Regions from separate parts of the Brevibacillus sp. MS2.2 genome, predicted to be linked through region 1. Evidence: riboswitches for the same ligand, from Rfam matches in the RefSeq annotation. Region 1 holds a riboswitch; the other holds the start of a gene.
What was found. A riboswitch is a leader RNA that binds a small molecule or an ion and turns the genes downstream of it on or off. The one in region 1 is predicted to bind cyclic di-GMP.

Region 1 (5,808 bases):
CTTTCATATTTGGCTCCACATAGCCTTGCAGCACTTCCAACGAATTCGGGTTAACGTTGTCGAGGAAAGTACCCTCTGCGTCTTCCTCATCCATAATCAATGGCTCGTACAAACGGAATTCAGCAGGAACCGCATTGGTTGCATCTACCCAGTGAATTGTACCTTTTACCTTACGACCTGTAAAACCGCTGCCGCTCTTCGTCTCAGGGTCATACGTGCAATGAATCTCGATCACGTTGCCATCTGCATCCTTCACAACGTCATTGCATTTAATGAAGTACGCGTGCTTCAGACGCACTTCATTTCCCGGGAACAGGCGGAAATACTTGCTCGGCGGGTTTTCCATGAAGTCGTCCTGCTCAATGTAGATTTCGCGGGAGAACGGAATTTCACGATTGCCCATTTCCGGGTTCTCTGGATTGATCTCCGCTTCGAGCATCTCGACTTGTCCTTCCGGATAATTCGTGATGACGACCTTCAACGGATTCAAAACAGCCATCGTACGTGGCGCCTTCAGCTTCAGGTCCTCACGGATGAAATACTCCAGCATTTTTTCGTCAACCGTGCTGTTAGCGCGCGCTACCCCTACTTCACGAGCGAATGTACGAATTGCTTCCGGTGTATAGCCACGACGACGGAAGCCTGCGATGGTTGGCATACGCGGGTCATCCCAGCCGTCTACTACATTCTCATCGACAAGCTGTTTCAGCTTGCGTTTACTCATAACGGTGTTGGTCAGATTCAAGCGAGCAAATTCGTACTGGCGTGGTACCTTCTCCATTTCGCACTCGCGGACTACCCAGTCATACAACGGACGATGATCTTCGAATTCCAGTGAGCACAGGGAGTGTGTCACGCCCTCAATGGCATCCTCCAACGGATGAGCGAAGTCGTACATCGGATAGATGCACCATTTGTCGCCCGTGTTGTGATGCGTTGCATGGGAGATCCGATACAGAACCGGATCACGCATGTTGAAGTTCTGAGAAGCCATATCGATTTTCGCACGCAGCACCTTTTCTCCGTCCTTGAATTCCCCTTGGCGCATCCGTGCAAACAGGTCCAGGTTTTCCTCCACAGATCGGTTGCGGAACGGACTATCTGTGCCAGGCTCTGTCCATGTCCCACGCATTTTACGCATTTCTTCGGGAGACAGATCGTCTACATAAGCCAGACCTTTTTTAATCAACAGTACCGCCCGGTTGTACATCTCTTCAAAGTAATCAGATGCAAAAAACAGCCCGTCCCATTCGAAGCCAAGCCATTGAACGTCCCTTTTGATGGCCTCTACGTATTCGATGTCTTCCTTTACCGGGTTGGTATCGTCAAATCGAAGGTTGGCCTTGCCAGAAAATTCACGTGCCAACTCAAAGTTGAGGCAGATTGCTTTTGCATGTCCAATATGAAGATACCCGTTCGGTTCTGGGGGAAAGCGGGTAATGATTTCCTTTACTTTGCCCTCTTGCAAGTCATCAATCATGATATTGCGGATAAAATTGGATGCCGCTACCTTGTTTTCCAATGAAATCAACCTTTCACTTCACCTTTACATTCCATAATACTGATTCTCTACCCAGAGTTCAACAAAATCGGGTCGTTGACCGACCCGCTCACGTCTTCCATTGCTGCCTCGTTTGCCATTGTGACCTGCAATACAGATGAATGACAGAATCAATGGCAACGCGCTGCTCCGTGATCCCACGAATCGTTTCGAGATGCTTCGGGGAAATCAGATGCAGCAAAGGCTGTTCAACATGATTGAAACGTTGGAAGGCTTCCGCAGCAATCCGATCCCACTGCGGGTAATATCGAAGCAAGTCATCGGGCATTACGCGGGAGCGTTCCGTGTCGGACTCGGGCAAACAATCAAAAGGTTCATCCAGATTTAACGTTCCATAATCATCAGTCAACTCTTCACCCGGCTGAATATCCCGTGCAGCCAATTCCATATCATACATGGTCGGCACGCAATTCGCATGAAAGCTGTGGTTCACGTACCTTGCCTTATCCCAACAAAGAATGTACTTTCCGAACTGGTTCTTGAACGAATATTTTTGTACGTCCTGTTTTCGTAATGAATCAAGTCTTTCCACAAATCCCGGGTCCAATACCTGGTCCAAATTATCCTGTGCCCATACAATCGTTCCTTTTGGGATAAACCTTGTCGCAAACACACCGTACCCGATCTCATCGTTGATATAGCGCAATTCTGTATCGGGATGCATCATGGTCTTTGTTTCACTCCTTGGCGAATGTGCCTTTTTATCATCATAAGCAGTTCAGCCCCAGGAGGTGTGTGAATGTCTGCGAAAAACAACCTTCCTCATAGCATTCCTGACTATTTTTCTGGATGAAAATAATTTTTCTTATTTACCACAAATGGTAAATAGTCTATATTATTGGCAAACGGAGTTTTAGGAACATTTTCCCACAACGATCGAATCAGTTTATGTGTCAATTTTCTACTTTAACCATTGATATCGAAACGGCATACCCGGGGAAATCCGGCGACGCAAAGCTATAGGGGCTACCTCCGTAACAGCGGACACGCTTGCCAGCTACCGAAGTATTGATGTAGGACGAGACCAATGATCCTATATCATTGGTCTTTTTTTGCGCTCACAATGTCTATTTTTGTCTATTTTTGTATGATTGTGTATTTTTAACTTTTAAAGGAGGTGAGGCAACAGCGGATAGCCGGTTTAATGAAAACATTATTTTATTCATCATGAAGGAGGTTTCATAGGAATGTCATTCTGGAAGAAACTCTCGACCGTCGCGCTGACTGCTGTCATCGGGCTATCAACATTCTCTGGGGTACAAGCTGCTAACCGTCCAACATCGATGTCACCGAACGCAATGGTGACGACTCCTCACTATCTGGCTACGGCTGCGGCCCTAAAAACATTGGAAGACGGTGGAAATGCAGTAGATGCTGCTATTACAGCCGCTTCCACATTAGCTGTCGTCTATCCTCATTACACATCCATTGGTGGAGATAACTTCTGGCTCATCTACAATGCCAAAACCAAAGAGCTGAAGGCGCTGAACGGCAGTGGTCGCGCAGGCGAAAAGGCAACCATCGACTATTACAAAAACAAAGGCTACGAAAAAATCCCGTCCCGCGGTTATGAATCGGCAAACACTGTCCCTGGTGTCGTCTCCGGCTGGTGGGAGGCGTACAACTACGCCCATAAAAGCATGGGCAACAGTAAGCTTCAATGGAACAGACTGCTGGAGCCTGCCATTGGATACGCAGAGAATGGATATCCAGTCACCCCTAACCAAGTATATTGGACGAAATACGCGACAGATCCAACTGACAATGACTTGAAAAACCTTCAACGTTTTGATGGATTCCGTAAAACATTCCTGAAGCCAAACGGCGATCCTTATGCAGCAGGCGAAATTCTCAAACAAAAGGATCTTGCCAATACTTTGCGAATCATTGCAAAAAAAGGCGCTGACGGTTTTTATAAAGGAGAAGTTGCTAAAAAAATCGTAGCAGACATGCAAGCCAACGGTGGATTGCTCACGTTGAAAGATTTTGAGAAGCACACCTCCACTTGGGCAGATCCAATTTCGGTAGACTACCGCGGTTACAAAGCGTACAATGTTCCGCCTAACTCCCAAGGCATGGCATCGCTCTCTATTCTTAATGTTTTGAATAACTTTGACCTCAAGAGCATGGGTGAAGGAACACCCGATTACTATCACACGATTGTAGAAGCTACCAAACAGTCTTTTGCTGACCGCGACAAATGGCTGACTGACCCTGCCTTTGTGGATATCCCTGTGGATGAACTGTTGTCCAAGCAGCACGGGAAAGATTTAGCTGCGCGCATTGATATGAAGCAAGCCGCCAAATCCGTAGAACCGCTTGATCCAAAAGGAGATACAACCTGGTTCGGGATCGTCGACAAAGATGGAAATGCAGTGTCCATCATTCAGAGTCACTATTTTGACTGGGGTTCCGGCATCGTAGCGAAAGATACGGGCATCCTTATGCAAAACCGCGGAAGCTATTTCTCTTTGGACCCTAAACACATCAATCACTTGGAACCAGGAAAACGCACCTTCCACACAATTAACCCAGCTATGCTCTTTAAAGGGGACAAGCCTTATCTTCTCTACGGAACACAAGGGGGAGAAGGACAGCCGCAAACGCAAGCCGCTCTCGTCACGCGTATCATCGACTTTGGTTTCAGCGTGCAAGACGCAATCGAAGCGCCGAGATGGCTGCATGGACGCAACTGGGGATCTTCTTCCAACAATCTAAAGGTGGAAAGCCGCATCCCTCAAGAAGTCCTGGACGAGTTGATTAAACGTGGGCATCCAGTAGAAAAGCTGGAAGCAGCCTATACCGATACGATGGGACAGTCCGGCGCAATCCTGATTGACCCGCAAACCAATGTAAAATTTGGCGGTGCTGACCCTCGCGGTGAAGGCGCTGCAATGGGATATTGATATTTTGTCAGACTGCTGAGTAAATCTCAGCAGTCTACCTGTTTCTATTTCGCAATCACGGATTAGGAGTGGAAAAACCCTATGTTTTTGTTCAACAAGCTCAGGAACAAAATGATTCTTTGGTTTCTCGTCGTGGCCGTCATTCCACTTACTGCCGTTTCGTTGTTTATCACGAGCAGCTTTTCATCCATTCTGATTGATAAACAAAAATCATCCTATGTTGACCTTACTTCCAGTACAGCCATAGCTATGGATCAATATCTGGATCGGCGTATGACAGAAATTCAGATTTTAGCCCGTACCGCGGATATTCAATCCGATGATGCAGCGGCAAAAAATGAATTCATCCGCAAGTTTACCGAGGAAATGAAACTGTATGACGGAAATACGTTTATCGCAAGCGATGGAAAAGTAACGGCTGATACGTTCCCCAAAAGCGTTGGAATCAATCTTGCCGAGCGCCAATTCTTCAAAGACGGTATGCAGGACAAGTCCAGCTTCTCCGATGTTCTTGTTGCGAAAACAACCGGCAATCGCTCTATCATCGTCGCTTCCCCTGTAAAAGCGAAAAACAATGAGAAGCTTGGTGTTTTGACCGGGCTCGTCAATGTAGATGACTTCACAGCTACATTTCTCAAAGATTTGAAAGTAGGCAACGATGGTTATCCGATTCTCGTTGATAACAAGGACCAGATTCAGTACCATCCTACCGAGGATCTGATCGGAAAACCGCTTGAGGAATCCGCTCTGCCGCAACCATTACAGGAAATCCTTACATCAGGAAAAACAGAAAAGGGCTCATACAGCTACTCGGACAACGGCAAGGAATACGTTGTCACCTATTCCCCCATTCCCAAGACCAACTTTGGTTTGTATCTGCATATCCCTGTCGAATCCATAACGTCTGCGGTTTCATCCGTTACCACCATGGTTACGATCATTGTCATCGCTGTTGTTGCTGTTGTGATCGCAATCGCATACGCTGTTTCCCTGCAAATCTCACGCCCTATTGCGGCAGTTGCCTCTGTGGCTAATCGCATTTCCGAGGGTGAACTGACTGTACAACCCTTGCAAATTCGAACCAGGGATGAGGTTGGACAGCTATCCCAATCCGTAAACACAATGGTGCTCAACCTGCGAACGATTATTCAACAAGTAAATGATACAGCTTCAGATCTTGCTTCTTCAGCAGAGGAATTGTCGGTCAACGCCGACCATACGAGCAAGGCTACCGAGCAAATTGCAATCACGATTCAGGAAGTAGCGTACGGTGCGGAAAAGCAAGTGAAGAGTGTAGAGGATAGTGTCACCGCAATTCAAGGCGTATCGACAGGGGCTCAG
Region 2 (5,808 bases), on a different contig from region 1:
GAGCGTAATTTGCTCGATCTCAGTCGTACTTTGGCTCACATCATTGGCTTGCTCTGAGATCGCCTTCATTTGCTCGTTTAAATTCCCGATCTGCACAGCCATCTCATGTGTGGTGGCGCTGACCTGCTCGACGACGCTCGAGAGATTTGCCGCAATTTCATACAGCTCATTGGCTCGCTCCATGCTGGAACCAATGCCGACACCACCGATGACTTTTCCCGTGTGATCATGCAGAGGGATCGCCCGTGCGATGAGAGGAAACCCAAATAATTCCTTGGGGACCATCATCGCCTGCTTGGTGTTTTTTCGAATCGCGTTGGTGATCACATCTCCTTCCTGGAGTGGATCACCCGGCTTGACTTGCAGTGCAAATGTTTGGGCAGGCACATTGCGCAATAGCTTTTCCGTGTCATAGACCCCAATGGTAATGTCATCGGAGAGCAAATCATTTAAATAGGGGGCAACCTTGATGAACGCCTCGAGCAGCTCTGCGTTTTTCCCCTCTTCGGAAGCTTCCGTTTCGTTCCATTCTACGTAACCGTTCATGACCCTCTTCACCTCTATATTTTGCTGGCATTAATACGGAAATTGGCGTTGCTTGTGCTGAACCGATATCCATTTCAGCGTAGTAAACTCTTCTAAGCTCCATTGACCGTTCAAACGTCCCAACCCGGAGTGCTTTTCACCGCCAAACGCCACGATTGGCTCGTCATTGATCGTTCCATCGTTGATGTGAATCATGCCAGTCTCAATTCGTTTGGCCATCTGGGCACCTCTCTCCAGATCGCGTGTATGAATCGCCCCGGACAATCCAAATGGTGTCTCGTTCGCCATGCGAATCGCTTCTTCCTCGGAAGCAAACGACATGATGCAAACAGCCGGACCAAACAGCTCTTTAGAAGCAATCGACATGTCTGTGGTCACTCCTGTCAAAACGATCGGCTCGACCAGGTTGCCCTTTACTTCCCCTTTCAATGCAGGAACGGCTCCTTCCCGTATCGCCTCATCAATCGTTGCCATCAGGTTGGCGACTTGCCGTTGATTGATGAGTGGACCGATTACCGTGTCAGGATCATTTGGGTCGCCTACCTTGAGTCCAGATACTTTTTCCACATACAGATCGAGGAATTTATCGTATACATCTTGGTGAACCAGAACCCTGTTAGCCGACATGCAAATCTGACCTTGGTGGGTAAAGCGGCTGAATACCGCTGCATTAACGGCATACTGGAGATCCGCATCCTCCAAAACGATCAGTGCACTATTGCCGCCCAGCTCCAAAATCGCCTTTTTGAAATGCTTCGCTGCCACTTGCGCGATATGGCTTCCTACTTGGCTAGAGCCTGTAAACGAAAGGATGCGCGGAATCGGGTGGGAGACAAAACCATCGCCAATTTCCGCAATATCCGTCACAACAACGTTGATCAAGCCTTTTGGCAGACCTACTTCTTCAAAAATTTTCGCGATGAGCGTCCCACCCGTGATTGGCGTGTGCTCATGCGGTTTAAGAACGACACCGTTGCCCGCGCCAAGAGCTGGAGCTACGGACTTCATCGACAGATAGAACGGGAAGTTGAACGGACTGATGACACCGACAACGCCTGCGGGAATCCGATACAAGCGATTTTCTTTTCCGTCTACGGGAGAAGGAAGAATTTTTCCTTCCATGCGTACGGGGAACGTAGCCGCCTCGCGAATAATATCCTTCACAAGCCCGATCTCAAAAAACGCCTTTAATCGGGTTCCACCCAATTCACGTATGATGATCTGAATGATTTCTTCTTCATTCTCTTCGATATAGTGAACAGCTCGCTCCAACATTCGGGATTTGGTATAGGCATTCACTTCATCCCACTCTTTTTTCGCGTTGGCTGCCGCCTTGTAAGCCGCGTCGATATCCTCCAGATTTGCCATTTTGAATTCTGCGATGACTTCCCCGTTGTAAGGGTTGATATCTTGCAATGTCTTCGCGCCCAGTCCGTCGCGCCACTCCCCATTAATGTACTGCTTGTCCAGTGTTTGAAGGATTGACATGCTTTAACCTCTCCCTTTTGTAAAGGTAATAGGCCCCTTTCGCCTGAAAGGAGCCGTAAAACTAAAACAGCAAAATACACTGCTAGTCGGCAACCCGGCTGCCATCGTAACTTGTACATTAGGCCCGTGGCTTTGCGTCCCCAATTTTCAATGGGTTTGCCCATTCATAGCGAATGCTGGTAGGATTTTGTCGAAAAAAGGAAAGATATGGAGAATCCTACTTTGATTATAGTACTCCATTTCGAATAGTCAAACGAAAACATGTAAATAATTAGTGAAAGAAAGTGAACAAATACCAAAAAGTCCGCATCGCTTGAATACGGACTCCTGATTCTTTTTCCTTATGATCACAATAACTTTTTGACATCCTTTACGCTCGTCGCGAGCATTTGCTCTACCGCGTTGGCGTCCCTCACATGCTTGGTCAAGCCTTCATTCAGCTCGTCCAGCAAGCTCTTTGCATCACTTACCTGCTGGGACACATCGTCAGCAAATCGCTTTTGGTGCGCGATGATTTCCATCACGCCTGACACTTCGACGTTCAGGGCCTGGAAAGCATTCACGATCTGATCCGTCTTCTCCGCAGCATCCTTGCTGATAGAAAGTCCGTTTTTGATCGCACTGCTGCTTTTTTCACTGTTGGACAACGCTTCTTTTGTTTCTTCCTGAATCTTGCCGATCAATTCTGCAATCGTCTTGGTCGAGTTCGCTGTCATCTCGGCCAGCTTCCGTACCTCATCCGCTACGACAGCAAAGCCTCGGCCTTGTTCACCCGCACGTGCCGCTTCTATCGCTGCATTCAGGGCGAGAAGGTTGGTCTGATTGGCAATGTCGCTGATCACCTTGACGATACTCGTAATTTCCGAAGAGCGCTCTTCCAAGCGGCTCATGGATTTGGACGTATGGACCGATTCTTTGTCGAGCAGGCTCATGACTTCCACAACGTCCGTCATAGCCTTTTTGCCTTCATCTGCACGCGCTACCGATTGTTTGCAGATATCTGTCAGGCGCTCTCCTCGATCCGACAGTTGGCTCGCAGATTCATCATCCCGCTCGTTAATGACCTGGATATTATCTACGACACGCTTCATTCTCGTCACCAAGCGCACCATTTGCTCGGATTCGGCGTTCATCGCTTGGTTTGAAGTGAAGATCGCACCCAACTGTTCGTAAATACCGCGAAGCTCATGTTTCCAAGCGTCTTGCTGTCCTGCCATTGTGGTCGTGGGAGTTGCCACTGTCGTCGCTGCTGTCTCTTTTTCTGCCAGGCCTTTGTCTTTTTTCCAAAACATCCGCTTCCCTCTCCTTTGTACCCATCAATTGTCACCTCGGCGGCTATATACGCGGGACTCGATTATTCCCGGATGTTGTTTCGCCAAGCTCAGCAAGTTTTCCAAGAAATAATAGTGACCCTCCAAGAGCTCCACGTCTTTACGCTCAAATTGCTTCGCCTGCAAATACTGCTGCATTTCCAAAGCATAGCGCTCCAGTTTATCGTGAAAATCGTTGGCACGAAGCATTTGCTCCACTTCTGGATATTCTGTTTTCAGGCGATTCAGCTCGCTGTATACACGCCCACCCTCCAGAATCATCTGGTAGGCCGTACGCTCGAGCGTAGCTGTCGTAGCTGCCTCCTGCTCCTCACGCTCCTCGCGCAAAGCTGCCAAGTACGTGATAAAATGGTAGACAGTTAAAAACAATGGTCCTAAAAACAGAATGATCCCTGCTTTGTACACATGCTGATTGGACAAATTGCTGATGAGCAGGAACAAGTGAAACAAGATCGCACCCAACCATACATAGATGATGATTTGGTGATTGATCTTCCCTGCCTTTTGGTGGCGTGAAAAGGCAAAGGTAAGTCCGAGCAGATAAAAGGCAAGTAACGTAAAGCTGGCAGAAAACAAAGCCATCTCCATATCGATCAGCCAATCTGCGTCGGCGGGTATTTCGATAAAGAATTCAAAAGCGAGCACCAGCAGTGAGAACAGCAACCCCATGATCCAAAACCGGCTTACTTCCGAGTCATTCCTCCGCCGGGAGCGGTAGCGTTTTGCACGGGATCCTTCCATAATGCTCTCACCTCATTCTCTATGATTCGCCATGATTCTATGTTTTCCTTTCACATGGGGCCAAAATCTGACATCGGAGGCTGTTATGACAAAAAATTTACCAACAACATTTACCGAGCGCATGCAAACCATGCTTGGACACGATTATGAGGCATTCGTTTCCTCGTATGATCAGCCTGTGACACACGGCTTGCGGGTCAATCCGTTGAAGGTCGGTCGTGACGATTTTTTGAAAATCTCGCCGTTTTCTCTGGAAGCAGTCCCTTGGTGCGAAACCGGTTTTCGCTACAAAGAGCCAGATCGTCCCGGCAAGCATCCTTTTCACTCCGCTGGCATGTACTATTTGCAGGAGCCAAGCGCGATGTCCGCTGCCGAAGCACTCGGCGCACAGCCTGGTGAGCGAATCCTCGACCTGTGTGCAGCGCCAGGGGGAAAATCGACGCAGCTTGCAGCGTTTTTGCGTGGACAAGGAATGCTCGTAGCAAACGAAATCCATCCTGTTCGGGCAAAAGCCTTGTCAGAAAATCTGGAGCGCTGCGGCGTGACCAATGCCGTCGTGACCAATGAAACGCCTGAACGCTTACAGGAGCGATTCCCCCAGTTTTTTGACCGAATTTTAGTAGACGCTCCATGCTCTGGCGAAGGAATGTTCCGCAAGCTACCCGAAGCAATTGAAGACTGGAGCCCTGCAAAAGTAACCGAATGCCATGTCATGCAAGGCGATATTCTCGAGGCGGCCGCTGCTATGCTGAAGCCAGGCGGAACGTTGGTCTACTCCACCTGCACATTTGCTCCATTAGAAAATGAGCAGTCACTGGTTAACTTCCTGGGAAGTCACCCGGAATTTGAAATCGTTCCGCTGCCACATGCAGATTGCTTTTCTGCTGGTCAACCCGAGTGGGCGTCGCCGCAAAACGAGCAGCTCACCCAGACAGCCAGATTGTGGCCCCATCGTCTCCAGGGAGAGGGGCATTACCTCGCCAAGCTGCAAAAGAGTGAGACCGCTGAAGTTCATGAACCTTCCGGGAAGCGTAAAGAAAAGCGTGTGGTAAAATCGGCTCCGGCAGGTCGAAAAGAAGCCCTGGCAGCCTGGCGTACGTTCGCGGACGAAGCGCTCCCGGCGCTCTCCCAACCATTCGATGATGAATCAGCTTTTCTTTTGTTCGGCGAGCAGCTTTACTACTCACCTGCTCCCGAGCTCGACTTGGACAAGCTCAAGGTCGCTCGCGTCGGTCTGCACCTAGGAACCGTAAAAAAGAACAGATTTGAACCTGCACACGCCTTGGCACTCGCCCTCTCTCCTGCGGAGGCAGCCCGTGTCGCTTCCTATGGCGCAGACGATCCTGAAATGTTGCGATACTTAAAAGGAGAAGCGCTCACGCGTGACGGTGATAGCGGCTGGACGCTGGTTACTGTAGATGGATTCTCCATCGGTTGGGGCAAGCAATCTGAGGGGCAACTCAAAAATCATTATCCTAAGGGTCTACGGTGGTTGTAGTTTTGCTTCAAAAATAAAAAAAGCTCACAAGGCTACACGAGATGCATTCGTGGCTGCTTGTGGGCTTTTCTCTTTTTCTTATGATCTCCCTCTGCGGGACGGATTGTCTACAACGGTCAAAGAGCCATTTCTAATATAACGCAATATTTTTGAAACAGATATCCCTGTTGCGTTGGCAATTTGCATCGCATTCGAATTCGGATA

Region 2: it holds a riboswitch for cyclic di-GMP, as region 1 does, so the genes downstream of both, yfmT (benzaldehyde dehydrogenase) here and ggt (gamma-glutamyltransferase) in region 1, are expected to answer to the same signal.

The regions. Positions count from the first base shown of each region.
Region 1 covers NZ_JABSUZ010000001.1:183,399-189,206, forward strand. Annotated here, with positions in the region: gene HP568_RS00785 (glutamine--tRNA ligase/YqeY domain fusion protein) at 1-1,531, opposite strand, end outside; gene HP568_RS00790 (SET domain-containing protein) at 1,611-2,228, opposite strand; cyclic di-GMP riboswitch class I at 2,478-2,566, shown strand; gene ggt (gamma-glutamyltransferase) at 2,749-4,467, shown strand; gene HP568_RS00800 (methyl-accepting chemotaxis protein) at 4,549-5,808, shown strand, end outside.
Region 2 covers NZ_JABSUZ010000012.1:131,503-137,310, forward strand. Annotated here, with positions in the region: gene HP568_RS13750 (methyl-accepting chemotaxis protein) at 1-546, opposite strand, end outside; gene yfmT (benzaldehyde dehydrogenase) at 577-2,034, opposite strand; cyclic di-GMP riboswitch class I at 2,120-2,205, opposite strand; gene HP568_RS13760 (methyl-accepting chemotaxis protein) at 2,382-3,326, opposite strand; gene HP568_RS13765 (hypothetical protein) at 3,351-4,106, opposite strand; gene HP568_RS13770 (RsmF rRNA methyltransferase first C-terminal domain-containing protein) at 4,192-5,604, shown strand; gene HP568_RS13775 (hypothetical protein) at 5,683-5,808, opposite strand, start outside.